3 regions of the Algimonas porphyrae genome follow, and region 3 is predicted to be linked to each of the others. Evidence: predicted binding sites of a transcription regulator. Region 3 holds the regulator's gene; each other region holds the start of a gene.
The links. Region 3 encodes LexA, which represses DNA repair genes until DNA is damaged. Its sites were predicted from a motif close to ATGTTCCNCTTGTGTTCC; they were not measured.
Positions count from the first base shown of each region.

Region 1: a site for LexA is predicted at 7,643-7,660, ahead of AB6B39_RS05630 (ImuA family protein). Genes of this name have one in related genera too.
Region 2: a site for LexA is predicted at 3,116-3,133, ahead of AB6B39_RS03880 (Y-family DNA polymerase). Genes of this name have one in related genera too.

Region 1 covers NZ_CP163424.1:1,148,340-1,159,070, forward strand. Annotated here, with positions in the region: gene AB6B39_RS05585 (redoxin domain-containing protein) at 1-278, shown strand, start outside; gene AB6B39_RS05590 (hypothetical protein) at 282-602, opposite strand; gene AB6B39_RS05595 (hypothetical protein) at 815-1,636, opposite strand; gene AB6B39_RS05600 (bifunctional folylpolyglutamate synthase/dihydrofolate synthase) at 1,693-3,006, opposite strand; gene AB6B39_RS05605 (acetyl-CoA carboxylase carboxyltransferase subunit beta) at 3,003-3,914, opposite strand; gene AB6B39_RS05610 (DsbE family thiol:disulfide interchange protein) at 4,064-4,615, shown strand; tRNA gene AB6B39_RS05615 (tRNA-Arg) at 4,652-4,728, shown strand; gene AB6B39_RS05620 (hypothetical protein) at 5,326-6,288, shown strand; one part of gene AB6B39_RS05625 (IS3 family transposase) at 6,263-6,527, shown strand; one part of gene AB6B39_RS05625 (IS3 family transposase) at 6,527-7,437, shown strand; gene AB6B39_RS05630 (ImuA family protein) at 7,661-8,353, shown strand; gene AB6B39_RS05635 (hypothetical protein) at 8,295-9,842, shown strand; gene AB6B39_RS05640 (error-prone DNA polymerase) at 9,842-10,731, shown strand, end outside.
Region 2 covers NZ_CP163424.1:772,060-782,790, forward strand. Annotated here, with positions in the region: gene AB6B39_RS03865 (LptA/OstA family protein) at 1-366, opposite strand, end outside; gene lptC (LPS export ABC transporter periplasmic protein LptC) at 390-1,592, opposite strand; gene AB6B39_RS03875 (DUF1254 domain-containing protein) at 1,685-3,058, opposite strand; gene AB6B39_RS03880 (Y-family DNA polymerase) at 3,219-4,514, shown strand; gene AB6B39_RS03885 (hypothetical protein) at 4,511-4,780, shown strand; gene AB6B39_RS03890 (ribonuclease D) at 5,409-6,035, opposite strand; gene AB6B39_RS03895 (bifunctional transcriptional activator/DNA repair enzyme AdaA) at 6,121-7,176, shown strand; gene AB6B39_RS03900 (CDGSH iron-sulfur domain-containing protein) at 7,179-7,874, opposite strand; gene AB6B39_RS03905 (ferritin-like domain-containing protein) at 7,871-9,229, opposite strand; gene AB6B39_RS03910 (MATE family efflux transporter) at 9,356-10,731, shown strand, end outside.
Region 3 covers NZ_CP163424.1:2,070,092-2,080,822, forward strand. Annotated here, with positions in the region: gene AB6B39_RS10120 (type II 3-dehydroquinate dehydratase) at 1-336, shown strand, start outside; gene accB (acetyl-CoA carboxylase biotin carboxyl carrier protein) at 357-842, shown strand; gene accC (acetyl-CoA carboxylase biotin carboxylase subunit) at 856-2,205, shown strand; gene AB6B39_RS10135 (anthranilate synthase component II) at 2,205-2,789, shown strand; gene trpD (anthranilate phosphoribosyltransferase) at 2,786-3,799, shown strand; gene trpC (indole-3-glycerol phosphate synthase TrpC) at 3,796-4,575, shown strand; gene lexA (transcriptional repressor LexA) at 4,648-5,289, shown strand; gene AB6B39_RS10155 (ComEC/Rec2 family competence protein) at 5,303-7,336, opposite strand; gene gltX (glutamate--tRNA ligase) at 7,447-8,853, shown strand; gene AB6B39_RS10165 (citrate synthase) at 8,867-10,171, shown strand; gene lpxB (lipid-A-disaccharide synthase) at 10,168-10,731, opposite strand, start outside.

The sequences.
Region 1 (10,731 bases), 920 kb from region 3:
CGCGTGATGACTGGGGTCTGAATGAACTGCCGATTGCGCACAGCCTCGAGCTGATGGATGCCAAGTCGCTCGGATTGTTCATTTCCGACGCGATTTCGGACTCCGAGCCCCACATCTTCTCTGAACCTGGCATTTTTGTCGTGCGCCCCGATGGGACGCTCTATGCTGAGATCGTACAGAATACGCCCTTTGGTCGCCCCGATATGGGCGATCTTGTCAAAGGCCTGAATTACGCCGTGAAAAACGACTATCCTGAGCGCGGCACGTCTGTGGCCTGACACCTATGGTTCGACCGGATCAGCCTCGTCTTCCCAACCCTCGGGTGCCAAATAAACGCTGACGGGATTGGGCGAGAGGTTCTTGTTTGCGCCCGTGGCCAGATCGACGACGCCGCCAACCCCGTAGGTCAGCACTGCCCCCGCCACGACACGTCCGCCAACGGGTATGCGATTGAGGAAATTCGCCCGGCCCGCCACCACGTGACTCCCCGGAGCGATACCGGCGACCACCGTCCCGTGCGGGATCGAGGTTGCCGACGTCGCAACGGCTGATGTGACCTTGAAGGAAATCGGATCATGTCCGTCGAGCGAAACGGTGATCACAGGGTCACTTTTCCGCGGAAGACTGACGGAGCAGGGGGTTGGCTGGCAGCCAACCATACCGTCGAGAGCATTGGGCGCGGAAGAGGCGATATCGCTTCTGACAGTCGCGCCCGGAGGCTCGGAAACGACCATGAGCCCTTCATTTGCGCCGCGCGTAACTGTCGCGCACCCTGTCAGGATGCATCCACCTGTGATGAGTAAAATGAGCCGCATCACGGCTGATCCGCCTGCGCATCCATGCGCTTTTTCTGTTCTTTGGCAAAAGCGATCAGCGCGTCGTCTCGCTCTTTGAGGGCTGCGCGATACGCAGCTCTGGTGGACATGAAAGTTTTTTCCGTTTCGCGACACTGATTGCGAATGTCTGCGCTTCTTGACCGGATGGAGCAGGCTGTCTTCATGACGGCCAAAGCCTCAAGCCATTTGTCATATTCCGCCACAAGGGGGTCCAGAACGGGCGCGTCTTTCTGGTCGGTCAGCCCCAGAACGACCGGGTTGGGGAAGAGATTGCCATTGGCCCCCGTCCCTGCATCGATGAGCATGCTCCCGGCTGCGACGGCTAGACCGACTCCTGTGCCAGCGGTCGCCCCGGACGCTGTGCTCACTCCCTGAGCCTGCCCAAGGCCGAAAGTCAAAGCGTTCGCGATACCAGCCGTTAGCTGGGTCAAGGTTGCATAGATAACCCCGGAATAGGCGCCGACCCCCATCGCCGTCGGCAGTGTTTTGGACAGCGAGACGCCAACGCTACCGCGAAGACGTGAGGGGCCGACCATATATTCGGCGGTTTCGTAATCAGGATGGGTAACGGTCACCTTTGCGATCTGTCGCCTGGGAATGGGAAAGGCGCAGGGAGTCGCGCGACAGAACTGCGTTTTTATGTCTGCGCTATCGGGCCGCTGTGTGCCTGTAATATAGGTTAGGGTGACACTGGCACCCTGCGGAACAGTATCGATGCGGGCATGGTCGATCACGCCGCGATCGATCGTCGAACAGGCCGCGACAAGGATCGCGGCCCCGCAAAGAAACAATCTCCTCATGACATAATGTCCTAATGGCGAAACAATGCGCGCCAACACACATGATGCGACAATGTCTAACCGTTCGCTGTAAGAACCTGCCCAGCCAGGTAGAGAGAACCGCAGATCAGGATACGCGGCGGGATGACGGGTTGGTCGGCAGACTGCCGCGACAGCGCTTCGCCCATATTGATGGCTTTCTGCATCGCGTCGGTCAGATTATGGCCGATCGTAGTCGCCATGCCGCGTGACTGGGCCAGTTCGCTCAGGACATCGGGTGACAGGCTGGCATGATCATCGATTTCGACGGCCACGAGCCCGGCAGCCAGTCCCTGAAAGAAGTCCAGAAATTCGCCTGCATTCTTATTAGCCAGAATGCCCATGATCAGAATAAGCGGCCGTGCCGATTGGCCTTCCAGCGACGCCATATGCGTCGAGAGAGCGCGGGCGGCATGCGGATTGTGTCCGCCATCCAGCCATACATCCGCGCCAGATTCATGCGCCATATCGATCAGCGGCCCAGCGCCCATACGCTGCATACGGGCAGGCCAGACGGCCTGTCTTAACCCGTCTGCGACGGCGTCCCTCGCCAGTCCCAGTGTGCGCGCCACGGCGATCGCCAGACCCGCATTCATGACCTGATGTCCGCCGGCCAGCGCTGGTGGCGGCAAGTCCATCAACTCCGTCTCAGTTTCGAAGACGAGCCGTCCATTCTCCGGATAGGCGCGGAAGTCTTGCCCCCAAGCGATGAGAGGCGCGCCGACGCGTTTGGCGGCAACGTTCAGAACCGCCATGACCTGTTCGCGCTGCGGGGCCGAGAGAACGGGTCTGCCGGGTTTCATGATGCCGGCTTTTTCCCGCGCGATCCCGGCAATGTCACGGCCCAGAAATTCTGCGTGATCATAATCGATCGGGGTGATGGCGCAGACTGCAGGCGTAAAGACGTTGGTCGCGTCGAACCGTCCGCCCAGTCCCACTTCGATGATGGCATAGTCAGCCGGGGTTTCCGCGAAGGCAAGGAAGGCGGCGGCGGTCGTCGCTTCGAAAAAAGATAGCGGCGCGCCGTCATTGGCGTCCCGGACACGGTGCAGCACGTCAATCAGAGACGCATCGTCGATCTCCTGACCCGCCAGCACGATCCGTTCATTGAACCGCACGAGATGGGGGGAAGTGTAGACATGAACACGCGCGCCAGACGCTTCCAGCATGGCGCGCAGGAAGGCGACCGTCGAACCCTTGCCGTTGGTGCCGGCGATATGAACGCTGGTCGGCAACTTGTCCTGCGGGCGGTCCAGACGCTCCAGCACGGTTTCGATACGGGACAGGCCCAGATCGATCTTGCGGGGATGAAGGCGCCGAAACTCGTCCAGGGCCCGGTCGAGCGGGCTCACGCCGTCTCTGTGTGTGACACCACGTCGGGGCTGTTTTCGATCGGCGCATGGCTGGTCTGCATCAGCACGGCCAGAATTTGCGCCAGTACGGCCCGCAGTTCCGAACGTGGCACGACCTTGTCGACCATGCCCTTTTCTTCGAGATATTCGGCGCGCTGGAATCCGGCGGGCAGTTTCTCCCGGATCGTCTCTTCGATCACGCGCGGTCCGGCAAAGCCGATCATGGCACCCGGTTCGGCCAGATGGACATCACCGAGCATGGCATAGCTGGCCGTTACGCCGCCGGTTGTTGGGTCGCACAGAACCACAATGTAAGGCATGCCGGCCTCGCGCAGGCGCTGCACGGCGATCGTCGTGCGCGGCATCTGCATCAGCGACAGGGCTCCTTCCTGCATGCGCGCACCGCCCGCAGCCGTAAACGCGATCAGCGGCAGACGCTTTTCCAGCGCAATGTCGGCTGCGGCGATGAAGCCTTCCCCCGCCGCCATGCCGAGCGATCCGCCCATGAAAGCGAAATTCTGGACCAGCGCGACAGCTTCGACTCCGTGAATCTTGCCGACGCCGATACTCATAGCGTCGTCCGACCCGGTCTTGGCGCGGCTTTTCTTCAGCCGATCGGTATATTTCTGATCGTCCTTGAACTTCAACGGATCCATCACGACGGAGGGCGTCGGATAGGTCTCATATTTTTCGTCGTCGAACGTATAGCCGAAACGCAGTTCCGGTCCGATCCGCATGTGATGTCCGGCCGGTGTGACATGCAACAAGCCGGGCAGATCGGCCGTGAAGATCATCTCACCGCTCTTGGGACATTTCATCCAGAGATTATCCGGCGTGTCGCGCTTGGTGAAGATGGATTTGACGCCGGGCGGCGTAAGCTTGGTGAGCCAGTTCATGTCGCGCTTCATAAAGCACGGAGCGCGCGCGGCAAGTCTTGCGGTTCATTCGACGGGCAGGAGAGAGCCTTGCAACTGCGTATGGCAGCGCCCGGGCAGCTCTGGGGTATCGCGTGGGTAAAGATGGTTGCAGCCCGCAGAAAATCGCCTAATTCGATCGCGTGTCACAGCTACGCAAATCCCGATTACTCAAGGGTCTGGTCCCATTAGGCCTCTTCATTGGTCTGGCAGTCTTTTTTGCCATCGGCTTGACGCGCGACCCGTCGGAATTGCCATCTGAGCTGATTGACCGTCCCTTGCCGGAGTTCCAGGCGCAGACATTGAGCGGTGAGCCGATTTCGCGTGACGATCTTCTGGGGGAGGTGGCGCTTATCAACGTGTTCGGATCTTGGTGTGTGGCCTGTCTGGCCGAGCATCCGCTATTCATGGAATTATCGCAGGATCCCGACTTCAATATGATCGGGCTGAACTGGCGCGATACGCGCGAAAAGGCACGAGACTGGCTCGAACGTCATGGCGACCCCTATGACCGGATCGTATTTCTGGAGGATTCCCGCCTGATTATCGATCTGGGCGTGACGGGCGCGCCGGAGACCTTCGTCATCGATACGCAGGGCCGCATCCGCTACAAACATACGGGCATTGTCACTGAAGACGATTGGACGGACATCTTTGTTCCGCTTCTCTCACGTCTACGTGCCGAAACCCCCTAGCCGGGCCGCACCCGCCCCGTTATAGCGCGCAAACTGGCACCTGTAGCTCAGCTGGATAGAGCGCTGCCCTCCGAAGGCAGAGGTCACAGGTTCGAATCCTGTCAGGTGCGCCAGTCATTTCTTCAAAGCACTGATAACATTATTGTTGTCTCGAGTCTTTGGTTTCGCGCTTGGCGCGGCCTGTCCTTAACCTGCCAAATGTTCGAATTGTGGACTTATCACACCTTGCGCTACTTGGGCTGCTTTTCCGCATTTTTGCTTTCCTGTCTCCCTGCACTGTTAATTTGCTATCTCGGTTTAATGCGGGGCGTCCTCAGAGGGCCGTGATTGTCCACCTCATCAGTTAAAACCTATAGTTTATAAAATTTCCATAGAAAGAAACTCGCGAACTGTCGGTGGTGTTGCGCGACGAATCCCGCGAGCATTAACGCCGTGCTAATGGCAACGCCGGGGATAACATGAATCTCATCGCGTCTCGTGAGTCGGTCTGCAGTTCGATAAGCCCGTCCAAGCTTCGCTCCGCCTGGTTTAGAAGATTTTCAGCTAGTCTTTTCGCTACGCTGTCCATGTCCCATGGCGTCGCGTCAGCCCAATTATCGCTTCCCGGCATTTCGCCTGCGTACACGCCGAGTTCAACAGCCTCGTCCTCTTTTGGTTCCCAGCAAGCAGCTGATTTCGATGTTGAACCCAACATCGAATGGCAGAAACATGTGTCAGATGATCATGAGCTTGGCGTGCTCGGCCATGATCTGATGGGGGACATGCTGGATTTCAACAGCGGCTCGGTCACTTTCGAGCATACGGATGTGGACATTCCAGGCAATAACGCGTTGTCAGTGTCGATCAAGCGACGGCTGACGCGCGGTATTCTCTATGACCAAGGCCAGAGTGCGAGTTTCGGTGACTGGGAAATCATGGCACCGCGCATTGTCGCGACGACTGCGCCGGGAACAAATTTCAGGATCCTCAATCGCTGTTCGGGAACTAATCCGTTTCAACCTATACAGCTGAACTACAATTTGGGTCCGGGACAGACCGATGCCAATACAGGTCTTCCCTACACATCCAAAACGTACCAGCCGCATGAATATACGCAAGGCATGGAAATCCAGACGCCGGAATATGGCGTTGAAAAGGTTTTGCGATCCGGGCTGACAGGAAACTTCGGTCCCTACACATCCAGCGACAAATTTGTCACGCGTAGCAACTTCAAGATTTCCTGCCTGTCCAACATTTCGGGCGGCGGCGAAGGGTTTCTGGCGAAATCGCCGGATGGGTTCACCTATCGGTTCGATCGCTTCTACGAGCGGCGGACACAGGACGATATCCTGTCCAATTATTACGAGCCGGATCAGGCACGATATCGCTCCATCATAGCGGCGACCGAAGTGACCGACGTGCACGGCAACTGGGTGAGATATGTCTATGATAGCCATAATCGCCTGAGCCGTATCCATAGCAATGATGGGCGGGAGATCACGCTGGCCTATCCCGGCATCGACGAGCCGATAAGTTCAGTCACGGCCAATGGCCGGACATGGACCTACCAGTACACGACACGCCAGCAGCGGTATGGCCTGCCCCCCAAAAAGTGGTTCATTTTGAGAGTTAGAGTTTTTGGCTATTTTGCGCTTGAAGGAGCACGATATGGCGAGGAAACGCTACACACCTGAACAGATCATCGCAAAGCTGCGTGAGGCCGATGTCCGGCTCGCGGCAGGCGAGGAGACCAAGGCGATCTGTCGATCGCTCGGCATTGCGGAGCAGACCTACTATCGATGGCGACGCGAGTATGGGGGTCTGAAGGTCGATCAGGCGCGTCGATTAAAAGCATTGGAGAAGGAGAACATGCGGCTGAGGAAGGCGGTCTCAGATCTCACACTCGATGCGATGATTCTCAAGGAGGCTGTTGAGGGAAAGTATTAAGCCCTTCACGTCGTCGGCTGGCCGTGGATCATGTGCAGGCAGCGCTCAAAGTCTCTGAGCGCCGGGCCTGTAAGGTTCTTGGCCAGCACCGCTCCACTCAAAGAAAGCTGCCTCGCCCAAGAGAGGATGAGGCAGCGCTCACCGCGGACATTATCCGCTTGGCAGAGCAGTATGGCCGGTATGGCTATCGCCGGATCACGGCGCTGCTGCGCCGTGAAGGCTGGACGGTGAATACGAAGCGGGTGGCACGCATCTGGCGACGTGAAGGGCTTAAAGTTCCACAGAAACAGCCTAAGCGTGGGCGTTTATGGTTTAACGATGGCTCCTGTATCCGGCTCAGGCCTCAGTACAAGGACCATGTCTGGTCGTACGACTTCGTCGCGGATCGGACCCACGATGGCACAGCCTTCCGGATGCTAACCGTAATCGACGAGCACACGCGAGAATGCCTCGCGATCCACGTTCAGCGCAGTCTGAAGCACGACGACGTTCTGGCTGTGCTGACTGATCTGTTCACTCAGAGGGGTCCACCGGGACACATCCGATCCGACAATGGCAGTGAGTTCACGGCTCAGGCTGTCAGAGACTGGTTGGGCCGTATAGGCGTGAAGACACTCTACATTGAACCCGGGTCACCCTGGGAAAACGGATATAATGAAAGCTTCAATGGGAAGCTGAGAGATGAACTCCTGAACGGAGAAATCTTCTACAGCCTGAAGGAGGCACAGATCCTGATCGAACGCTGGCGGCAGCACTACAACACCGTCAGACCACACAGCTCGCTGGGCTATCAACCACCGGCGCCGAAAACAGTCTTGCCTCGCCCTGTTGGGCTCCCCTACACTGCGTTCCGGTCCGCCCAACAGGGCGACCATAACCGCCAAGCTCTAACTTAGCGGGTGGATCACCTACAGGGGTCAGCTCACCATATATAGTTCTCTGAGGGCCGACTTCCGCGACTTAATGACGAGTTTATCCCCGAGGTTGCGATCGAAATCTCACCTCCGAAGCTAAAGTCCTCTGTGTTTCGGTTTACGACCAAAACTACTCACACCTTTATAGGACTTTATTCCTTATTCTGTTGACTAGATCACCTCAATGAGAACAAAGCACGAACTTATGTCAACCCTGCAGGACATAAGATCACAGATTGGCCTCGTTTCCGGACAGGACTTCCCGGCCAATGAAGACAGCATCCGGCTGGATTCCGCCGCGCCGATCGCCGCTGCCCGTGTCCATGAAGTGACGGGGTCTCTTCGCACATCCTTGGCCCTCGCCGTCATTGCAAAGTCAACGGGACGGATCTTCTGGGTCGCGATCGGGGGCCGGTCTCGGTCCCTCCGCGCCCGGGGCCTTCGCCCCTATGGCGACCCGGCGCACCTCATTCTCGTCGAGACCGCCAATCGCGACGAGACCCTCTGGGCGGCCGAACAAGCTTTGCGCTGCCGCGGGGCGGGTGCGGTCATCATCGACATCGACAAGGGACCGGACCTGTCCGAGAGCCGACGCCTGCAGATCGCCGCACAAGTCGGCGGCGGGATCGGCCTCGTTCTTATCCGACGCCACGCTCAGTCCTCGGCCTGCCAGACCCGATGGCATTGCGAGAGTGAAGAGGGGTCCGAGTACGACTGGGTGTGGAGCCTGACCCGCAACAAGCGCGGACGCCCGCGCGCCTGGTCCGTGCGGGGCGACCCGCCCGAACATCTCGTCCATCCGCCCGATCTTTGCCCTTCTCTGGAAAACCCACCCATCCATGCGCCCATCCGTTTCACGACGCACCCTCGCTCTCTGGTTTCCGGAGCTGCCGCTTGATCGGTGGCGGCGGCGCGAGGATCCACGTGTCTGGGGACCGTTTGCCGTGACGCGCAAGACCGGCAATGTGGAGCGGGTTGTCTGCGCCAATGATCTTGCACGCAAAGCCCGAGTGCAACCGGGCGCCACGGTCGCGGACGCTTATGTCGTCTGTCCTGACCTGCTGACAGAGCCGCAGGACGACATGCGTGAGTCTCGGCTTCTAGGCGCGCTCCATATCTGGGCGGATCGTTACTCGCCGCGTATCGCGCTCGATCCGCCTGACGGACTTCTCCTTGACGTCACTGGCTGCGCGCATTTGTTCGAAGGCGAGCAGCAGATGGCCGAACTTATTCTGAGGGAGACGGAAGACCTGACAGTCGTGACCCGGATTGGTATCGCCAACACGCTCCGGGCGGCGCGGGGGTTCGCGCGGCATGGTACGTCAACGATCACCATAACGGATCCCGACCGTGAGCATGCCCAGGTTGATGGCTTGCCCGTTGCCGCCTTGGATCTGAAGACATCTATCGAGACTGACCTGCGCCGACTTGGCGTCACCACGATCGGCGAGTTGCGGCGGTTCAAGTCCGCCGAGCTGGCCCGGCGCTTTTCCGTCCATCTGACGAGCGCGCTGGATGAGTTGCGCGGCCATACCCACGACGCGGTCGTTCCCAGCGCTGTCGTCCCGACCTTCGCCGCCAACATGACGCTGCCTGAGCCCATCGGCCGCCTTGAAGACGTGACCGGCATTCTGGAACGGTTGGCCGAGCGCGTTTGCCAGAAGCTTTGCGACAAGGGTTACACGGCTCGGGGCTTCCGGCTGACGGTCCGCTGCGTCGATACGGGCGACCATCATCTGTCCGTCGGCTTTGCCAGTCCGACCCGGACGGTTACGCCGATCCTGCGCCAGTTCGCACGGCCACTGGATCAGCTCAAGATCGAGTTCGGCGCGGACTGGATGCGGCTGCTCGCGCTAGATACTTGCCTCTTCAACCCGCACCAGATCGAGGCAGGCAATGCCGCCCAGGCGCAGCAGGAGGCCGTCGACCAGACGCTGACCACGCTCGGCAACCGGATCGGCTTCGATCGGCTGCACACGCCGCGCCCCGGACCGGGCCATACGCCGGAGCGCGAGATGATGTTCGCCCCAGCCGTCGATGCGCTCGACTGGACACCGCCCACGGACCTGACAACCTATCCCCGCCCCGAGATCGCGTTTGCGCCCGAGCGGGTGCGCGTCGACCAGCCGGGACGCGCACCCTACGCTTTCACCTGGCGACGGGACAGCTACCGCGTCGTGAAGGTCAAAGGCCCGGAACGGATCAGCCCGGTCAATTGGGACGACCCGCACTCCAAGTTCGAAGCGCGCGTGCGAGACTATTGGCGGGCTCGGACGGAATGCGGCCGGCTCTTTTGGCTGATGGTCTTTCCTCGGCACCCGGATGATGGCTGCTATGTCTGCGGCGAGTTCCTGCGCGAGCCCCGCCTTTCTCTGCTTCTCGCCTGATGAGCTATGTCGAGCTCGACATCACGACCAACTTCACCTTTCTGACGGGCGCGAGCCATCCGGCGGAGCTGGTCGAGCGCGCCCACGAGATCGGCCTGCGCGCGATCGGAGTTGCCGACCGCAACTCGCTCTCCGGCATCGTCCGGGCCTACTCGGCCGCAAGGGACGTCGGTCTCGACTTCCGCGTCGGCTCGCGGATTGTGACAGGTTGCGGGGCGGAGATGTTAGCTTACTCCAAAACCCGCTCCGGCTATGCCAAACTCGCGCGCTTGCTGACCGTCGGTAAGCGGCGGGCTGAGAAAGGCGACTGCCAGCTCGAGATGGCCGATGTCCTAAGTGGACTTTCTGAGACCGTTGTCATTCTGAAAGACCCTGTGCGGTCACAGAACTGGATCGATGATTTGGTCAGGGCCTTTGGGGCTGATTTTTATCTGGGTGTCTCGCCCTATTATGACGGCTGGGACGAGGACCGCTTCCGCATTGTCGCCGAGTTGGCGGCAATCAAGTCCGTGCCGCTCGTTGCGCTGGGCAATGTGCTGATGCACCGAGGCAATCGCCGTCTTCTGGCCGATACGCTCACCGCCATCCGGCTGAAGCGGACCGTCGATCAACTCGGCCAGCACGCGCTGCTGAACGGCGAACGCCGCCTGCGCTCCGAGCTGGAGATGCGGCAACTGTTCGCGGACTATCCCGATGCCCTGCTCAACACGCTGCGTATCGCGGACGCCTGCACCTTCCGACTGGACGAGCTGGAGTACCAATATCCGGACGAAGTGCTGAACGGCATCGATCCGGACACGCGGCTCCGCCAACTGACCGAAGAGGGGTTGCGTGGGCGCTATCCGGGCGGGGTGCCGCTCAAGTTGCGGGCCGTGGTCGAGAAGGAACT
Region 2 (10,731 bases), 1.3 Mb from region 3:
CGCGGCGGTGTAGATGCCGCGATTGCCGCGCACTTCCTGCTCGGGCGTGATATAGTAGAAATTACCGGTCGCAACGATGCGCTCAATGTCACCCGCCACTGTGCCGACAGCCGGGCCCGTCGCGCCATTGGCGGCTGCTTTGGAATAGATCACCATTTCATCGGCCAGGATCCGGACATCGTCCTGTCGGGCATCAACCTGCCCGGTCAGGGTGGTGACACCCTTCACGGATACGGCATCGTCGGCATAGAGCTGAATATTGCCGCCCGACGCGCCTGCAAACTGGGCCTGGGCCGAACTGGCCAGGAACAGGGCGAGAAGGACAATGGCCGGGAAGACTGCCAGAGGGGCTGAAATGAAACGCATGTCAGGTCCTGTTTCGTAAACGACTATTGTTCGATGGTCAGAGCGACCCGGTCGCCGCTCTGGCACCCCCGGCCCTGGCACTGGCCGGAAAAGCGAATGGTTTCGGTGACTGTGTCATAGACCAGGCGGTCGGTCGAGACTGCATTGCCACCGGGCTGGACAACGGTCACATTCCCCGTGACCGTGACCTGTGTAATATCGCGCTCATACACGCCGACATCCCCGCGCACATCATTATCCTCGGTGACATAGCGGAAATTTCCGGTTCCGGTAATTTCGCGGATCGCGCCGAGCCGGACCGAGCCGACGGAATTCGGTTCGGCGGCATCGCGCAGGATCGTCATTTCGTCCGAATAGATGGTCGAACCTTCCTGAATGACGACGACGTCGCCCCCAAGATCGGTCGTGCCGCCATAATAGGTGGCTTGTCGTGCCGTCACATCGATCGGGCCGTCCCCGTCAAAGCCGAACAGGCGCCCGGAGGTCGCAGTCTCGCTGGCTTGTGTGCCGCGCATCAGTTCGGTGGCCGACGTGTTGCGATTGATGACGCCCGTCATGCCGTCCTTGAAGATGAAGGTGCGGTAATTGTCGACAATTTCGTAAGTCTGTCCGGTCACAGTGCCGAAATTCCCGGTGCAGCGGATCGGTTCGTCGCCGACAATCCGCTTTTCGCGGGCAAAAATCCGCGCATGCGTCGTCAGGCAGCGATAACCGTCATCGGTTTCCAGTACGACATTTTGTGGTTCTCCATCGGTCCGGTCCGGATTGGTCCGCAGATTGAGGATCTTGTTCACATCGTCATAGGTGCCGGTATCGGCTTCCACGAAGGAGCTTTCCGAGCCTTCGGCCCGGATGAATTCCAAGACGGGCAGGTTCAGCGCGACTTCGTTGCGGTTTTCGAGCTGACGCGTGGCCGATTCCGATGTCAGGTAGAATGGCAGTCCGTCGCCCGTGCGACCACTATAGCGCGGATTGATCATGCGAACCGACGTGTCCGGGTCATCGGCAATCACGACGTCCGAACTCTGCGTCGCAAAATAGAAGGCCAACAGCCCCATCAGCGCGATCGAGGCGGCGATCAGAGCCTGACGCAAAAAGGCGATGCGTTGCGTGTGCTTGCGGGCGGCCTCCAGCGTCAGCGTCCGCTTGGGCTCCCACAGGCCCAGCGCATCGCTCGCCGCATGTGACCGCGCGGGCAGAGGGGATTGTAAAGACAAATCGACCATGTCGCGCCCGCCTATAGGGAAGTCGGCCCGCCTTGGGTAGTGGCACTATGCGTCAATGAGGGGTTTGTAAGGGTGAAAATCGACATGGCGCGTCAAGGGGTGGCACTGGCCGGACTGCGGATCAGATCCGGCGGCGTCCAGTCGCCGGACAGGATCGGGGCCTGCGGGAGATAGGTCCGGAAGATCAGCGCGAAATCTCCGTCCGGTGTCGGCAGCCAGTTGGCGTCACTGGCAGGCCGATCCGGGCTGAGCTGCAAGGGCAGCTGTCCGTCATCATCCAGAACAAGGCCCGGCGTGGCGCTGTTCACCGCATGACGGTTGATCGGATTGTCGATGAAGAAGCGCCGCCCATCGGCCTCGACCGCATAGACGCTGAGCGACCAGAAGCCATCGACGGGAATCGCGTCGGGTTGCAGGGTCATGACATAATCATTCATCCCGCTCAGGCGGCGGCCCTGCGCGTCCGTGTTCGACGAAAAATAGGACGCATCCTCCACCTGCATTGCGCCGAAACCGATCAGGCTGACGGCGGCCCGCGTCGCGTCATCCGTGTCGTAGCGGCTCAGATTGTCTGGTGCCGGACGCCATCCGCTGGCCTCCGAGCGGGCCAGCAGCGCTGCCTCCAGCGCGTCCGGCATGCGGTCGAAGGCCGCGCGCCATTTCAGCTGCGTCGCCGGGCCGAGCGTGTCCCACACATCCCTTTGGCCCGGGCGCAGGCCAATGTCGGAGAAGGCGGCGGCCCGCTGCGTATGCACATGATCGGGGGATCGTCCCAGCAGGGTGTTGACGAGGTCGAGCGCGTTCCGCGCGCTGGCGTCCGGATCGGGTGTCACGGGGAAGGGGGACAAGGGCGCAGGGTCGACCGGTTTGACCCCAATACGGGACTGAACCGCGCGGGCATCTTCCAGATCGCCCGGCCCGGCGACGAAAACGCGGGCCAGCAGCCAGGCATCCGCGCCGGGCGCGCGGATCGGCGTGATGCCGGGCGGCGTATCGCCCGTCCAGTCCGGTCCGACGATCCAGTACCGACCCGTCATGTCAGTGGTCTTCTCAGCGTCCCCATCAGCCTTCCGGCCCGTACCGACCGTGGCGATCACGTCGGAGAAAATATCCATCAGCATGACCGACACATAGCGCTCGCCCGCCTCCGGCACGATCAGTTTGACCGGCCCGCCCGACAGGTCGAGTACGGCGGACCCATAGATCGTGTCTGCGTTGGGAGCGGTCACGCTGCGGGAGCGATGATCGGCCAGATCGCGCAGATAAGCCATCTCGTTCAGCCCGACCCCGGCGGCCCTATTGCGTTGCATGACCCGGTCCATATTCAGCGCATATTGATAGGGACCGTAGGCATAGAGGGCGGCTGCGCGAAACCGGTCGCGGTCCGTCCCGCCAGCACAGGCCGTCATGCATAGCGCACAGACAAACACGACCCATCCGCGTATCTGGTTGTTCAATCCCTGCATCGGCGTCCCCTCATCAAGTCATCTTATCAACATGCGGAGTCAGAATCCGCTTTTATTCTGTTCACTTTATGTTCTAAGACACGTCGCGCATCAGCGCAGGCCGCATCACCGGAATTGGGCCCGGCGATGGTCAAGGCAGGACGATCAAGGACGACACTCCGTGCGCAAGCCCGAAACGATTGAACATCTCTATCTGGATTTCGACAGCTTCTTTGCGAGCTGCGAACAGCAGCGCCGCCCGGAACTGCGCGGGCGACCCGTCGGTATTACGCCTAGCTCCGATGCAGACGGAATGGGGGCGGGCGGCGTCATTGCGGCGTCGCGCGAAGCGAAGAAGGCCGGCATGCGTAGCGTGCTGAGCCAGCGCGATGCGCTGGAAATCTGCCCGGATATGATCTTCGTGGCGCAGGACCCGTGGTTTTATCGCAAGATGCATCACAATGCGCAGGCCGCGATCAAGCAGGTCCTGCCGATCCACAAGGTCATGTCCATCGACGAACTGTCCTGCCGTCTCGGGCCGGATCATATTCGCGATCCGCTCGGTACGGCGGCGCGGATCAAGACGGCTCTGGCCGAAGGGATCGGGGCGAGCGTGACGGCCTCGATCGGTTTTGGTCCGAATGCTCATATCGCCAAGATCGCCTGCAAGGAGGACAAGCCTGATGGCGCGACTGTCTGGCGGCCCGAGGACCTGCCCGGTGCGATGACGCATATTCCGCTTGGTGGCCTGCCCGGGATCGGCTCCGGCATGCTGACCCGCCTGGAGATCGCAGGCATTCACGACATGAATGATCTGCTGGCGACCTCGCCGAAACAATTGCGCCGGATCTGGGGCAATGTGGCCGGGGAACGCTTCTGGCAGGCCATGCAGGGTTACGAAGTCATCACATCGAAAACCCAGCGGTCCATGATCGGCCATGGCCGTGTCCTGCCGGCGGCATGGCGCGGTCTGGACGAACCTTATGGCTGCGCGCGTATGCTGCTGACCAAGGCGGCGCGGCGCCTGCGCCGGGAACGCTTCCGGGCCAACAGCCTCTATGTCAGCCTGAAGATCCGGCGCCGACCGGGTGATCGGGATCCGATGCGCTGGGCCGACACGATCGACCTGCACGGCGCCCATGACGACCGGACCTGCCTCAAGGCGCTGGACGGGATCTGGCAGCGGCTGGCGCAACGCACAGCTAAACTGCCCTTCGTCAATATCGCCCATATCATGGTCAGCTTTTCCGGGCTCGAATCGGATGAGGGGCGGCAGCTGGACCTGCTGGTTGCGCAAGACCCGGACCGGGAACGGTGGGAGCAGGTGACTCGGATCATCGATCAGGTCAATCTGGCGGCCAACAAGTCCCTCCTGACGCTGGGTCCGTGGACGCCGCCACCCGGCGGAAACGCGGGCGGCAAGATCGCCTTTACCCGCGTGCCGGAGGCCGAAGACTTCTGGGAGGATGCGCGATGAGCTGGAAGACGCGCCTGCAACTGTCCGATCTCGGTCCGCCCGAACGGATCGAAATGATCTGCAATGGCTGCGGCCACGTGACCAAGATCCATCCGGGCGATCCGATCATTGCGCGCTATGGCCAACTCTATCTCGACGAACTGGAACGCCGCGCCCGGTGTCGCCGCTCCGCGCTCAAAGGCCAGGCGGGGGGCTGCGACGCCACCATGGAGCTTCTGCTCTGCAGCAATGAGGAGACCCACGCCTTCCAGGCCGGGATTGCGTAACCGCTGCGATGGTTGGACAGTGTGAGACGAGGGTCGGCCTGAGCGGACAGGATGGGACAAACCAATCCCCGCTTGTAGCGTCAAAGACGGGCGTTGTTTCAACGCCTTGTCTCAAATTGCACCAATCCGGTCCCAGCCTGCCATTTTTCGTGCTTTCTTAGCCTCACCCGCTTCGGACACGAGAGAGTGTATGGCTCTTGGTATGAGCGGGGGTTTGGCAGGCTGGGTCGTGCGCGAGTTCATACGGCGCGCACCGCTCCATCCGGCAAAGCGATCGATGATGAGGCTGAAGCGAGATACGAGTGGGATAATGGCAGGCTTTACACCCCTGCTTCCATGCGCCCTTCAGTCAAGAGCGGGCCGGTGGGCCGGGGCCGAAAGTCCCGCACCCGTCTATCCCCGTCCGTGGTGAGCCTATTGCAGGCCCGCGGAATCACGGCGCTTCGGGTCCGGGTGTGTCTGTCAGGCGTGCGGACCTTGTCTGCTGTAAATGGTTTTGTTTCCTACTCCCCATCAGCGGGGAAGGTCCGCGCTCGTGTCGTTCACGCGAGAGATACGGATAATGGCCGCGGCCCAGATGCCCGGTGGGACGTGGGCGCGTGAGTCAGCAGTGATGGACGGGAGCGGCCTAGTCGCGGCGCATGCGATGGCTGAAAATATCGATTTCGTCCCAGCCCATCAGGTCGAGGCGGCAGCGTGTGTTGAGGAAATCGAAGCAGCTCTGCGCGACATCCAATCGACCTTCGCGCACCAGCCGGGCCGTCAGGATTGTCCGCAGCTGGTGCAGATAGAGCACGTCGGACGCCGCATAATCGAGTTGCGCCTGTGTCAGCTCGTCAGCAGCCCAGTCGCTGCTCTGCTGCTGCTTGGACAGATCGACTCCCAGCAATTCGCGCGTCAGATCCTTCAGACCATGCCGGTCCGTATAGGTGCGAACCAGGCCCGAGGCGATCTTGGTGCAGAAGATATTGTGCGTGTCGACGCCCAGATCACGCTGCATGATGGCGACGTCGAAGCGACCGAAATGAAAGATCTTGGTGATGTCTTCATTCTGCAGCAGCGCGATCAGATTGGGCGCGTCATAGGCGTCGCGGTCCATCTGAACGATATGGGCATTTCCATCGCCTGCCGAGAGTTGAACGAGGCAGAGCTTGTCACGAATAAGGGACAGGCCTTGCGTTTCCGTGTCGATGGCGACGGCGCGGCCAAAATCGATATCGTCGGGCAGGTCGTGTTTGTGCAGATAGGTCGTCATCCACGCGGCCTAAAGGCTCGGGCGTCTGACAACAATGCCCGATTTTCGGCGGCATGCAGATTTCGCACATGCTAGGACTGCGATCATGCAAGCTCTGACCGACCGCCAGCTCTATGATGCCTTCCTGTCGCGGACGCCGCTGCCGGCCCCGCTGGCCGACGCGATGATTGGGGTGAAGACGACCGGCATTTTCTGCCGCCCAGGATGTCCGGCGCGCGCGCCGAAGTTCGAGAATTGCGAATTTTTCGCCCGTCCGGATGCGGCGCTCCGCGCTGGTTATCGCGCTTGCAAACGCTGTCATCCCATGGGGGATGAGGCAATGCTGATGCGGCGGATCATCGAACTGGTCGAAGCCCAGGAAGAGGGCGGCGTGACGGAGGCGGCCTTGCGTCAGGCCGGGATCGATCCCAGCACGGCGCGCCGTCAGTTCAAGGGCCGGCTGGGAATGAGTGTGGCGGACTATGCCCGGTTGCGCCGCCTGGGGCGCGCAGCACAGGCGATCGCCCGGGGCGAGAGCGTAATCGAGGCGCAGCTGGATGCCGGGTTCGAGAGCGCGTCCGGCTTCCGGGCGGCCTTTGCGAAAACCTTTGGATCGGCACCGACGAAAGGGCAGGCGGATCCGCTGTTCGTCGACTGGCTCGACACGCCGCCAGAGCGGGGCGGAGGGCGTATGATCGTCGTCACGGATGCGCGAGCGCTCTACCTCATCGAATTTACGGACCGGGTGAAACTGCCGCGTCAGTTCGAACGGCTGCGCCGCATTCACGGTCGACCGATCGTGCCGGGGCGCACGGATATGACGGACAGGGTCGCGCAGCAAATGGCGGACTATTTCGCGGGTCGGCGCACGGAATTTTCCGTTCCCATCGAAACCGCCGGAACGGATTTCCAATCCGGCGTCTGGGCCGCCTTACAGACCATTCCATACGGTGAAACGTGGAGCTATGCCGATCTGGCAGCGCGCATCGGTAATGACAAGGCGGTCCGGGCCGTGGCGTCTGCCAATGGGGCCAATGGTCTGGCGATCGTCATTCCCTGTCACCGCGTCATCGGCTCTGACGGCGGACTGGGCGGCTATGCCGGCGGGCTCGACCGGAAAGAGAAGCTGCTCGCACTGGAGCGGGCCCACAGGCCGGGCTGACCCTAGTCTGTCTTGAAGCCGACCCGCGCGTGGGAGCCGTCACAGAAGGGTTTGTTCTGCGACGCGCCGCAACGGCAGAGGCGGCAGGTCTGGGTGCGTTCGATCCCGCGCCCGGTTCCAGCCAGAATTTCCACCGGACCCGATACCATGAGGGGTCCGTCCATTTGCGGATTGATCCGCAGGGGGCCGCCGCGTTCTTCCATCATGGTCATGTCGCGAGTCTCCGGTTCGCCGGATGCGATGAACGGGTCCTGATCATCCTTGTCGCCCTTGTGGCTGCCGTCACAATAAGGTTTTTTCGCGCTCAGCCCGCAGCGGCACAGCACTCGCCGCGTCCCGTCGGCCTTGCCGTCCAGAATGATTTCGGCATGAACAGCATAGGGTCCGTTCTCATAGATGCGCGCCGTATTGACCTGCGGCGGATGTTCGTCGAGCCCGTCATCCTTGCGCACGATCTGAATCGCGCCGGACGGGCATTGCTTGGCAATATGCAGTAGGTGATCCGGGTCCGACCTGTCGGGGTAGAGCCAGTCGCCCTCGACATTGGCCACGAACGTATCCGGTGCCCCCGTGACGCAGTAGCGTGCATGGATGCAGCGCTTGCCGTCGAAATAGAGCGTGACGTCCTTGCCCTCGACGCGCTCGGCGTCGTCACTGACGATGGCGTCCATATCGGTCTTTCGGGTCGTTTGGTTCATGCGTCACACTCCGTGTCGGGATCGGAACAGATGATGTCAACATGGCGCGAAAAGGTCGCGGCGACCCCTTCCAGCATGTCGAGCGAACGGTCGACTTTGGGATGAAGCCCGCGCAGATTGGGACCTTCATCAGTCAATTCGGTGAAGCGGCAATTCAGGACCTGCCACTCTGTTCCGATGGGCAGGGGGCTCATCCCGCGGACCATTGCGAAGGTCATGCCCGCATTGCAGTCCGCGCCGTCATGACAGGGATAGGTCGTCAACGCTTCGGCCGCCGGTGTCATCGCGTACATCAGATCAGTGGCGGCATTGATCAGCACCTGTTTTTCGTAAGCTTCACCCGGCCGGCCAAAAGCCTGACTGAGCAGGCGCAATTGCTGGATATAGAGCGCATTGGCATAGTCGAGCACGCGGGCGCCGATATCATGCGTGATCCAGACCTTGCCATCAGGTGTGGGTGGTCTGCGCATAACGGGATTGTTGGCCACGGGGCGGGCAGGGACGAAATCCGGATCCGCTTCCAGAAGTTCTTGCCACTCCATGCGGATTTTGCAGAACCGGTCGAAATGGCTGTTGTCCGAATGGGCGTCGGCCCCTTCGCCCTGTTCCTTGATCGTGTTCACCGCCTCGCGGGCGTGATCCAGATGACAGATTGTCATCAGCCCCGGCAGTGGGCTGATCTCCGGTCCGATCTGCCGACTCCGGTCACCGACGAAAAGGTGGCCTTCGCCATAGCGCACCTGCAATGATTCAAAACTGCGGATGATCGTGTCATAAAGCTCGCCGACCGTTTCGTAATCATAGGTGACCGGCATGAGCTTCGTCTGCTGCAGGGGGCCGCGCTGATAATCCCGGGCCTTGCCGAAGCTTTCACCATCGGGTTCGTTACTGTCGAGCGGGCGTTCCAGAAAGATGAAATGCTGCAGCGTGTCCTGCGTGAACGGGGCAAGGCGGACGCACATGGCAGCAGGCAAGGGACCGGGCGCGATCGGAAAATTGAGACGGTTGAAATGTGCCGGACCGCCGATTGCGACGGACAGGTTGGCGACAATGGCCAGATGCCCCATTTCCTCGACCGCAACCCGGATGATCGACCGTCGCCAGCGTCGGACCGCCGCGCGCTGCGTATCTGTCAGACCGTCAGCCTCGTCCGTCTTCAGGCTGAACGCCGCGTAAAGATAGGTACACATCAGCGTGTGTTCGACTTCGGCAGCTTCGCCCAGCATGCCGATCAGCTGTTCGCGCGAGGTGATGTGGTCGGACCCCATCAAAGGCGTCCGTTCGATAATGTCGACGGTTTCTCTGCTTGCCTCTCCAGTTGCCTTTCTGGTCGCCTCTGGGGCCATCTCATCCATTGCGGGTCCTTGGTCCAATCTGATGCCAGCTTCGCTTATAGCACGGCCAGCCCGATTGCGGCATTTTAAAAATGTGATCGCAAGGAAAGCGCTTCCCTGCCGGGACCTTTCCGGGCATGGCGAAGCGTGACTTCCCCCACGCATAGTGAACCCGGCCATCCGGCCCCGGATGCGACTCTGGATTCAGCCCTGGATCCGGCATCGGTCCCTGCGGTGGGCGTCAAACCGTCCGGTGCCAAGATCGACCTGACCCAAGGATCGATCCAGGGGCACATTTTGCGCATGCTCGGCCCGTTCTCGCTCGCCGTTATCGCTCTGATCAGCACGGGTCTGGTCGATAGCTTCTTCCTCGGCAATCTGGGCGGGGAGACGAATCCGCAAGCCGGGACGATCGCGCTGGCCGCACTGGGCATCGCCTTTCCGCTCACTTTCATCGGCAATAGCGCAAATATCGGGCTGGGGGCCGGAACGATGAGTGCGATCAGTCGCGCGCTCGGCGAAGGCGAGGTCGAGAGGGCGCGTCGTCACGGTGCGGCGGCGATCCTGTTCGCGCTGGTCGTCATGGCGGGTCTGGTCACGCTGATGATCCTGACCATGCCGAGTGTGACCCGGCTGATGGGCGCGAGCGGCGAAGTCCGGAGCCAGGCCCTGTCCTATCTGGCCATCTCTTTGCCCGGGCTGGTCATCGTGTCGATTGCGTCCATGTGCAACAATACGCTGCGTGCCCACGGCGAAGCGTTGCTGCCGTCTTCGATCATGATCCTGGGGGCCATTCTCAATATGGTGATCGATCCGTTCCTCATTTTCGGTCTGGGCCCGTTTCCGCGCATGGAAGTGGCAGGGGCAGCGCTTGCGACCGTCATCGGCAATACGGTTGCCGCCATTTACGGGCTCTATCTGGTCCGGTTCGTACGCCGGGCGATCGATTTCAAAGGCATCCGTCTGGCGACCTTACGGCATGCCTGGGCCACGATCGCCTCTGTCGGTGTTCCGGCCATGGGCACCAATATCATCGTTCCAGTTGGGACGTTCTTTGCCACGGTCGCCGTGACGCGCATGACGTCGGAAGTCGGTCTGGCGGCATTCAGCCTGGCCTCACGCCTAGAGCTGCTCAGCGTCGGCCTGCTTTATGCCTTGTCCGCCTGTATCGGGTCCGTGACCGGGCAGAATGGCGGGGCCGGACGGACAGACCGGGTCGAGGAGGCGTTCCGCGTGTCCTACCGCATCTGCATCATCTGGAGTACATTGATGGCGGTCGTGCTCGCCCTGATCGCCAAGCCGATGCTCGGTCTCTTCTCCAACGACCCGGCCCTGATCGAAATGGCCGTGCCGTATTTCTATATCGTGCCGATCACTATTTTCGCTTATGGCTTTGTGTTCGTGACCGCGGCGGGCTTCAATGCACTGGGCCGTCCGAAATACGGCTTCATCTTCACCTTCATCCGGTCACTCATTCTCTATGCGCCCCTGGTTGCCCTCGGCGCCTGGCAGGGTGGGCTGTT
Region 3 (10,731 bases):
GTCAGGGCCTCTGCGGGTGATGCTACCATCGTGTTTCATCAATCCAACGTCGAGGGCGAACTGGTCGTTTTCATACAGGAGGCTGGTAGGTCCGCCGACGCCATCATCCTCAATCCCGCTGCGTACACCCATAGCTCGGTCGCAATCTATGACGCCCTCAAGGCCGTCCCCATACCTGCAGTTGAAGTTCACCTTTCGCAACCCGCTGCGCGGGAGAGTTTTCGCCGTAGATCGCTTGTTTCCGAGGCCGTAACCGGCACGATTAGTGGTTTTGGTGCAAACTCTTATCTTTTAGGGCTGCAAGCGGCGCTCAAACTCGCTAAAGGGGGCGGATAATTTCGGCACGGAGACCCATCATGGCCGCCTCGAAAGGCAATAACGATCTGGAACTGATCAAGGAACTCGCCAAAGTTCTGGATCAGACCGACTTGACCGAAATCGAAATGAAGAAGGGCGACCTGAAGATCCGGGTCTCCAAGAACGGCTCCCCTAGCGCTGCACCGCAAATGATCGCGGCCAGTGCGCCAGCCCCAGTTGCCGCCGCTGCGCCTGCTCAGGCGCCGTCCGCACCTGCGCCCATGCCGGCGGTCGAGAGCAAGGATGGCCATCCCGACGCCGTGACCTCCCCGATGGTTGGCACATGCTATCTGCGCCCCTCACCAGACGCTGACGCGTTCGCAGAAATCGGCGCGCAAGTTAAAGAGGGTGATACGATCATGCTGGTCGAGGCGATGAAGACCTTCAATCCGATCACGGCCCCGAAATCCGGAAAACTCTCTGCCGTCTATGTCGAGGATGTTTCCCCCGTCGAATTCGGCGATTCCCTGTTTCTGATCGAATAGGTCCAAGGCCGTCATGATCAGCAAGGTTCTCATTGCCAATCGCGGTGAAATCGCGCTCCGGATCCACCGGGCCTGTAAGGAAATGGGTCTGTCCTCCGTAGCAATCCATTCGACAGCGGATAAGGATGCGATGCATGTTCGTCTTGCAGACGAATCCGTCTGTGTCGGTCCACCTTCCAGCACCAATAGCTATCTCAACATTCCAGCCATCATCGCGGCCTGCGAGATTACGGGCGCGGATGCCGTCCATCCGGGCTACGGCTTTCTGTCAGAGAATGCCCGTTTCGCGGAAATCGTCGAAGCGCACGGCCTGACCTTTATCGGCCCCACACCCGAACATATCCGCGTGATGGGCGACAAGATTACGGCCAAGGCAACGGTGGCTGCGGCGGGCATCCCCGTCGTGCCTGGCAGTGACGGCGAAGTGGAGGATTTCAACGCCGCAAAATCGATCGCTAAGGACATCGGCTTCCCCGTTCTGATCAAGGCCGCAGCCGGCGGCGGCGGGCGGGGCATGCGCCTTGCGAAAACCGAAGCCGATCTCGACGAAGCCTTGCGTTCAGCACAAACGGAGGCTGAAGCCGCGTTCGGCAATGGAGCGGTCTATCTGGAACGCTATCTGACCGGTCCACGTCACATCGAAATACAGGTTCTGGCCGATACGCATGGCAATGTCGTCCATCTTGGCGAACGTGATTGCTCGCTACAGCGACGCAATCAGAAAGTTCTGGAAGAAGCACCCTCTCCCGCTCTGACGCCTGAGGAGCGGGCGGAGATCGGAGAGATCACGGCCAAGGCAATCAAGGCGATCGGCTATCGCGGTGCAGGCACAGTCGAATATCTCTACGAGAATGGCGAATTCTTCTTCATCGAGATGAACACGCGCCTTCAGGTCGAGCACCCCGTCACGGAAGAAATCACTGGGATCGACCTTGTTCGCGAACAGATCCGCGTCGCATCCGGTTTGCCACTGAATTACCGGCAGGAGGACATCAAGTTCAAAGGACACTCGATCGAGTGCCGTATCAATGCCGAACATCCGTTCACCTTCGCCCCCTCGCCCGGAAAAGTCGTCGATTTCCACGCGCCCGGCGGAATGAATACACGTTTGGATTCAGGACTTTACACCGGCTACTCTGTCCCGCCACATTATGACAGTCTGGTCGGCAAGTTGATTGTCTGGGGTCACACACGCGACGGGGCCATCCTGCGGTTGCGGCGGGCACTGGGCGAGATGGTCGTGTCCGGCATAACGACCAACAAAGCCTTGCATGAGGCCCTCATCGAAGATCCGGAATTCCAGTCGGGCGATTATAACATTCACTGGCTGGAAGCGTGGCTGAAAGACCGTACCGACAGCTGATGCTGCTGGTTATCGACAATTACGACAGCTTTACCTTCAATCTCGTCCATTACGCGCAGGAGCTGGGCGCGACGACCGAGGTCGTACGCAACGACGAACTGACGGTCGACCAGGCCCTGGACGCCGGCGCTGCGGCGATCCTGCTGTCGCCGGGTCCTTGCACACCAGACGATGCCGGCATCTGTCTGGATCTGATCCGTAGGGCTCCCGACACGCTTCCTCTGCTTGGCATCTGTCTTGGTATGCAGGCCATGGGGCAGGCCTTTGGCGGCCACGTCGTACGGGCCAAGGAGATCATGCACGGCAAGACATCCCCCGTCTTTCACAATGGAATCGGCCTGTTTGACGGTCTCGACAGTCCGTTCGAAGCCACCCGTTATCATAGCCTTGCCGTCGAACGGAAAAGCCTGCCCGGAGAGCTGCGTGTGAATGGCTGGACGGATGACGGGGAAATTATGGGGCTTCATCACGCGACCCGGCCTATTCACGGACTACAATTCCACCCTGAGAGCATTGCATCAGAGAATGGTCATGCGTTGATTGCCAATTTCCTGCGTATTGCTGGTTTACACCAAGCCGTATGAGTTTCGACACCGACATCCTCAAAGGACTGAGCCGGAATGTGCGACCGAGCGAAGACCAGCTGCGAGACGCACTGACCTCCATCTTGGCTGGTGACGCGCAATCCGAACAAATTGCTGCATTGCTGCTGGGTCTCGAAATGATCGGGCTCGGCGCGCGCGAAGTCCGGATTGGAACGGAGGTCATGCGCGCCAATATGAAACCCGTGGAGATCGATGCGGACATCATCGACATTGTCGGCACCGGCGGAACGGGGCTGCATACCTTATCCATCTCTACCGCGACGGCCATTGTCTGCGCAGCGGCCGGCGCAAAAGTCGCCAAACATGGCAATCGCGCGGCCTCCTCACTGACAGGAACGGCTGACACACTGTCGGAACTGGGTGTCAATCTGGATGTCACACCTCATCGCACGGCTGATATCATTCAGTCTGTCGGCCTCGGTTTCCTCTTCGCGCCGAACCATCACCCGGCCATGCGTCACGTCGGCCCTGCCCGGAAAGCGCTTGGAATCAGAACCTTGTTCAACATGCTCGGCCCGATGAGCAACCCGGCGGGCGCGCAGCGAATGCTGCTCGGCGTCTGCGATGATAGGTGGCGACGTCCAATGGCTGAAGCCCTGCGGGATCTGGGCGCTGAACATCTCTGGGTCGTCCATGGCAGCGACGGACTCGACGAAATCACAACAACCGGCCCCACCTATGTCACGGAAGTGAAAGACGGACGCATCGCTGATTTCACGATTTCGCCTCAGAGCTACGGTTTAGAGCTAGCAACGCTGGGCAGCTTGCGTGGCGGACATCCTTCTGAAAACGCGGCGTCACTGACCGACCTTCTGGATGGCAACGCCAGCGATTACCGCGACATCGTTATCTTGAACGCTGGGGCAGCCCTGATGATTGCCGGTTTGGCGGGCGATGTCGTCAGCGGCATGGATATGGCCCGCTCAGCGATCGACAGCTTTCACGCACGCCGCATTCTGGCTGAGCTTGTGGTGGAAACGAACCGATGAGCGATGTTCCCGACATTCTGGCACGCATCGCAGCTTACAAGATCGACGAAGTGAGAGCGCTTGATCTGGACGCCATCGACCGGGCCATCGACTTGGCACCACGACCCAGAGGGTTCAAGACAGCCTTGCAAGCTGCAGCTGCTCCGGCTTTGATCTGTGAAGTCAAAAAAGCCTCGCCCAGCAAAGGGGTGATCCGGGATGATTTCGATCCTGTTTCAATTGCAGGCGCATATGAACGGGGCGGCGCGACATGCCTCTCGGTTCTGACGGACGCTCCGGGATTTCAGGGTAGCGCCGATATTTTCAGGCAGGTCCGGAACATATCTGACCTCCCTCTTTTGCGTAAGGATTTCATGATCGGAACCGAACAGGTCCGGGAATCGCGTGCGATGGGTGCGGACGCCATTCTCGTCATTCTTGCGATGACGGATGACAGGACCTCGGCTTCAATCATGGCAGAAGCCGAAGCACTCGGCATGGATGCGTTGGTCGAGACCCATGATGCGGCTGAAATGGAACGGGCCGTTGCGCTCGGGGCGACGCTTATCGGGGTCAACAACCGCGATTTACGTACATTCGAAACAAGTCTTTCAACTTTTGGCCGGGTTGCCGGGCATGCGCCCGACACAGCCCTCTTGGTCGCGGAGAGCGGTATTTTCACGGAATATGACATCGACCAGCTCACATCCGCAGGCGCGCAAGCCTTCCTGATTGGAGAAAGTCTGATGCGGCAAACCGATGTCGAATTGGCGACCCGTCGATTAAGAGGCGCATAAACCTTTCCTTGACAGAATCGGAACAAGTGTAGAACAGAGTGCAATGTTGCCTGTTTGTTCAAGGACTCCGTCATGCTGACCCAGAAACAGAAAGATCTTCTGCTCCTCATCGATACCCGTATTCGCGCGGTCGGTGTGCCACCTTCCTATGATGAAATGAAAGATGCACTCGGTCTGGCGTCGAAATCGGGAATACACAGGCTGATTACGGCTCTGGAGGAACGCGGCTTCGTGCGGCGTCTCCCCAACAAAGCTCGTGCACTGGAAGTGATCAAACTGCCGCAAGGGCTGCAAAAGGATGAGCCGCTTGCGCCCGTTGCTGCCAATGATAGCTACGAAATTCCGTTTGTCGGAAAGATTGCGGCAGGCTTACCGATTGCAGCAATCGAGGACTCCCATAATCTCATGAGCGTGCCGCCCTCAATGCTAGGTAATGGCGACCATTACGCGCTTGAGATCGAAGGCGAATCCATGACCGGCGCAGGCATCATGGACGGCGATGTCGTCGTCGTTCGCAAAACCAATACGGCCCGGAATAACGAAATCGTAGTCGCATTGGTCGATCAGGACGAAGCGACTTTGAAGCGGATCTATAAACGCGACGGTGTAGTCGAACTGATTGCGGAAAATCCGGATTATCCGACGCGCAGCTATGGACCTGACCGTGTCGAGGTTCAGGGTGTCCTTGTTGGCCTCGTCCGCAATTACAACTAAACCGTCTGCTAACTCAGCGTCTACGCCCCTTTCCCCACGGTCTGTTCCGACGGTTGGGATGGATGATCGGCACAAGGGTGAGCGTCTCCTTCATGATCAGATGAACGCCGCCGGTTCGTGACAAGACGCGCTGATCAATCAGCATAGCTTGGCATCCGCGCCTCGCCACCGGACCCGCGTCTCGATCGACCAGCACTACCAGATCACTGTCTCGACAGGCGTCAGGCACTTCTGAAGGGGCCTCGACGATCGTGACGACGTGATCCTTGTGCGTGAAACGACAAGCCAACGCATCGCAATTGGCAAAGTCATCATGGTAGTTACGCCAGGACAGTTCGGGTTCACCCGAAGCTCGTGCGAACTGCTCCCGTCCATAACGGTCAGCCCGGGCCGAGCTTGTCACCGCGAGCGTTTCGTCGATCAGGCTGACGCGCCCGCTTTTGCTGATACGCATATCGGCGCGCGGAGCCATGACCCAAAGACAGAGCGAAATGGCCATGACGCCACACCCGATGATTACGGCCCGCCGCGTTGCAAAACAGGCGAGCGCAAACCCCAGCCCGTAGGTTGCAATGGTCAGAGGCGCGCTGGCCTTCACAGTACCGACAGCGCCGGGAAGCCCGCTGACCCAGTCAGACACGCGCAGCATCATCTCGATCAACATTCCCATCAGCCAGAGCGGCAACCCGTCAAGCCCGAGCGGCATCAGGATGAGCGATATGATGCCGAGTGCCATGACGAGCGGAAACACGCTCATCGCCGCCATATTGGCAAGTAGGCCATAATTGGCGAACCGGCCGAAATGCAGGAGTGCGAAACCGCCTGTCGCGAAGCCCGCAATCAGGCTGGTACCAAACAGAGATCCATAAAACCGTTTGATCCTATCCCGAAAGGATTCGCTGCGATGGTGTGGCCGCCACCGGTCCCAAGCTCTGAAGATAACAACCATGGCAGCCACAGCGGCAAATGACATCTGAAAACCGACGCTGGTCAACGCTTCTGGTCGCAGTAGCAATGTCAGAAAGGCGGCCACAGCGACGGAACGGATACTGATCGCACGTCGATCGAGCAGGATCGCCGTAAATGCCACACTGACCATGATATAGGCACGTTGCGTTGCAACCGATGCGCCTGACAGTCCCAGATAAAGCGTAGACGCGATGATCGCGATGAAAGCGGCAATCTTCCGGACATCCCGCCCGCGAGAAAAGGGCTCGATCGCGGCCAGAGCCAGCGAGATGGTGACGAAAACACCGAACGCGACCAGACCCATATGAAGCCCGGATATGGCTAGAATATGCGCCAATCCGGACGCGCGAAGACTATCCGTCTGGTCGTCCGGAATATGATGGCGAATCCCCGTCAACAGAGCAACCTGAACTCCGGCGGTTCGATCCGGCGCGCGCGTCATGACGTGATTGGCGATCGTGTGGCGCGTGGCGTGAATGAGCCGTTGCAGTCGGGCCCTGACTGACATGTCCTCCGTGAGCCTCTGCGGGTCGGATATCGCAAAGCCTGATCCAGCCAGGCCGTCGAAAAAAGCCCGTCTCGCCGGGTCGTAGCCATTTGGCACGGCGGGTCCTGGCAGGGGACCCAGAACGGCCTCGATGGCAATATGCTCGCCGACATCAAGCGATTGCAGCACACGGCCACCCCTGATCCGCACTGCGGAGGGCATTCCCGTATCCGGCACCGGATCAATCGCCGTCAATTCGATCCGGAGACGGGAGCGACCGCCCTGCTGTTCGATGTCGGACACCCAACCGGTGACCGTGTAGCGCCTTTCGTCGAGGAGCGGATTTGTGTCGGATTGTGCGGTATGAAGGACGGACCAGGCGAGGCCAGCGCACATAAAAACAAAGCACAATATCAGTCCGGCAAACAGGTCGGGAATAAAGCGCAACAAGGCCAGACTCAGACCCAGAACGAGACCGATAACCCAGAGGGAAGGCTCCGTCGGCCAAGCGAAATAGAGGCCGATGCCAATGGCCATAGACATAACCGCCAGTTCGAAACCGATTTGCGCGGGCAGAACCGTTTTCGCCATGTCTATAAACGCAGCCGGAAACTGCAGGCGCGACCGGAATTGGCTTTCAAACGCCTCCATGTTCTTGCATAGAGCGCACCCTGCTCTAGATCGCAAGAGACGCCCTCGACATGACCCGACCCGTCCGCACCCGATTTGCGCCTTCGCCGACGGGTTTTTTGCATATTGGCGGTGCACGGACAGCTTTGTTCAATCGGTATTTTGCAGACCATGTTGGCGGCGAAATGTGTCTCCGGATCGAAGATACGGACCGCGAGCGCTCAACCGATGCAGCGACCCAAGCCATTATCGATGGTCTTGACTGGCTTGGCGTGCATCACGATGGTCCCATAATCTATCAAAGCCAGCAGCAAGACCAACATGTCGAGGCAGCAGAGGCGCTGATCAAATCCGGCGCAGCCTATCGCTGCTATCTGTGCGACGATGACGTCCAGTCACTGCGTGACACGGCCCGCGAAATTGGCGCGGCCTTCCGCTCACCCTATCGCGATGGCGACGAGGGCAGTGGCGATTACGTTGTGCGGTTCAAAGTGCCTGATGGCGTCACGATCATCGAAGACGCCGTCCAAGGACAGGTGAAATGGGACAACCGGACCTTTGACGATCTGGTTCTACTGCGCTCAGACGGCACCCCGACCTATATGCTCTCGGTCGTCGTGGATGATCATGATATGGGCATCACGCACGTCATTCGGGGCGATGATCACCTGATCAATGCCGGCCGACAGCAGCAACTCTATGATGCCTTGCAGTGGGACGCGCCGAGCTGGGCGCATGTGCCGCTTATTCATGGCCCCGACGGCAAGAAACTCTCCAAACGCCACGGCGCGTTAGGCATCGAAGCCTATCGGGAAATGGGCTATCTGCCATCCGGCCTTAGAAACTATCTCGTTAAATTGGGATGGGCCCATGGCGACAGTGAAATCTTCCTGAATGATCGGGCCATTAGTGAGGTATTCGGCCTCGATGGAATCAATTCGGCGCCCGCCCGGCTGGATTTCGACAAGATGGCTTTCATCAACGCGCAACATATTGCCGAAATGCCCGCACCGGCACTCTTGGACGCGGCAAGGCCCTTCCTGGCAGTACGTGCGGAAGCCCCTCTCACCACGCCTGTTCTCGAGCGTATCGAGAAAGCACTCCCGACTTTGCGCCCCCGATCCAAGACCTTGATCGAACTGGCCGACAACGCAGCCTATCTTTTTACCCGTAGACCACTCGAAATCACCGGTAAGACAGCGAAATCACTGCGACGGGAAGGAACTGCGACGTTGGCGCGCGCTTTGACATCCAGACTGGAATCCTTAGAAGATGAGACGTGGACGTCTGACGTCTTACATACGGCCCTGACCGATTTCGTCAGCGAGCAAAATATCGGTTTCGGCAAGATCGGAGCGCCCATTCGGGCTGCACTGACAGCCGGGTCGCCGTCACCGGATTTACACGAGGTTCTGGCGCTTTTGGGGCGTGACGAAACCTTGGGCCGAATTGAGGATGCAATGCCCCTGATGGGCTGAATTGAAGAGAGCTATGGAAAACAAAGTCAAACAAGTCGGAACATCAACGATCAGCGTCAATGGCGGTGATCCTGCCGAATTTGCCGTTCTATCCGGAACGATGGGTCAACCTGCCATCGATGTGCGCAACCTGTCCAAACAAACCGGTCATTTTACGTTCGATCCCGGTTACACATCGACCTGTTCGACCGAATCCCAGATCACCTTCATCGATGGCGGAAAAGGTCAGCTTCTCTATCGCGGCTATCCGATCGAGCAGCTCGCCGAAAAATCCACGTTCCTGGAAGTCGCCTATCTGCTCGTGAATGGCGAGTTGCCGAACAAGAAACAATTCGATTCATTCACGGCGACGATCACCAATCACACGATGCTGCACGACAAGGTCGAAAGCTTTTTCAATGGCTTCCGACGAGATTCTCATCCGATGGCCATGCTGACTGGGACGGTCGGTGCCCTGTCCGGTTTCTATCATGACGATCAACACACGACGGAAGATGAAGCCCGCAACGTCGCCATTCACCGCATCATCGCGAAGATTCCGACACTCGCAGCCCGCTGCTACAAATACCGGGTCGGACAGCCGCACATGTATCCAGACAACAGCCTGTCCTATGCTGGCAATTTCCTGCGCATGTGTTTTGCCGTTCCGGCTGAACCTTATCATGTCAATCCGGTCATCGAATCCGCGATGGACAAGATTTTCATTCTTCATGCCGACCACGAACAGAACGCGTCGACATCGACGGTGCGCTTGGCTGGATCTTCGGGTGCCAACCCCTATGCCTGCATCGCCGCCGGTATTGCCTGCCTGTGGGGCCCCAGCCATGGCGGCGCGAATGAAGCAGCGCTCAACATGTTGCGCGAAATCGGCTCGGTCGACCGCATCCCCGAATATATTGCCCGGGCCAAGGACAAGTCCGACCCGTTCCGCCTGATGGGCTTTGGTCACCGTGTCTATAAAGCCACGGACCCGCGGGCCAACGTCATGCGCAAGACGACGCACGAGGTTCTCGGAGAGCTCGGCATTACGAACCCTGTGCTCGAAGTCGCTATGGAATTGGAAAAGATCGCGACGAATGAGGACTATTTCGTCCAGCGCGGTCTTTACCCGAATGTCGATTTCTATTCCGGTATCGTTCTATCCGCTCTCGGTTTCCCGACCGACATGTTCACCGTTCTTTTCGCCCTGGCTCGGACGACAGGCTGGATCAGTCAGTGGAACGAGATGTTGGAAGATCCGAGCCAGCGTATCGGTCGGCCACGGCAGCTCTATACCGGACCGACGGAACGCGATTACGTTTCGCTCGACAACCGCTAAACCAGTAGATCAAGAACGGCGCGTGCGGCCTTGTCGGACGCGTTCTCTCCTCCAGCACCCATCTCGCGCGTTTGCTGGATCAGTCGCTTCGCGATTTCTACTCGCTGCTCATCAGTCCTGATCATGTCGAAAAGCGCCTTCGCAGGTTCAGGGCCATCGACGGCGTCCTGTATATATTCCGGCATCAGGGTTTCCCCGGCTGCAATATTGACGAGCGAGATGTGATCGGGCTTCATCAGGCGTTTCGCAATCGCATGGGTTAGAGGCGACAGTCTGTACATCACGACAGTCGGCACACCTGCAGCCGCCAGTTGTGTCGTAATCGTGCCGGAACAGGCAATGGCACCACTGAGAGCGGGCAGTACATCCAGCAAGCGGTTCTGTCCGACGGCCATGATCTGACTGCCTTTCAGCAATTCGTCGATTTCAGTACGGATATTGTCCGCAACGATACAAATGGAGCGGTGCCCCCCGGTCAACGACTGCAAGACATCATCCGCAGCCAGAATGGCGGGGGCAACCCTTTCAATTTCTGACGGACGGCTGCCGGGGAACAGGCC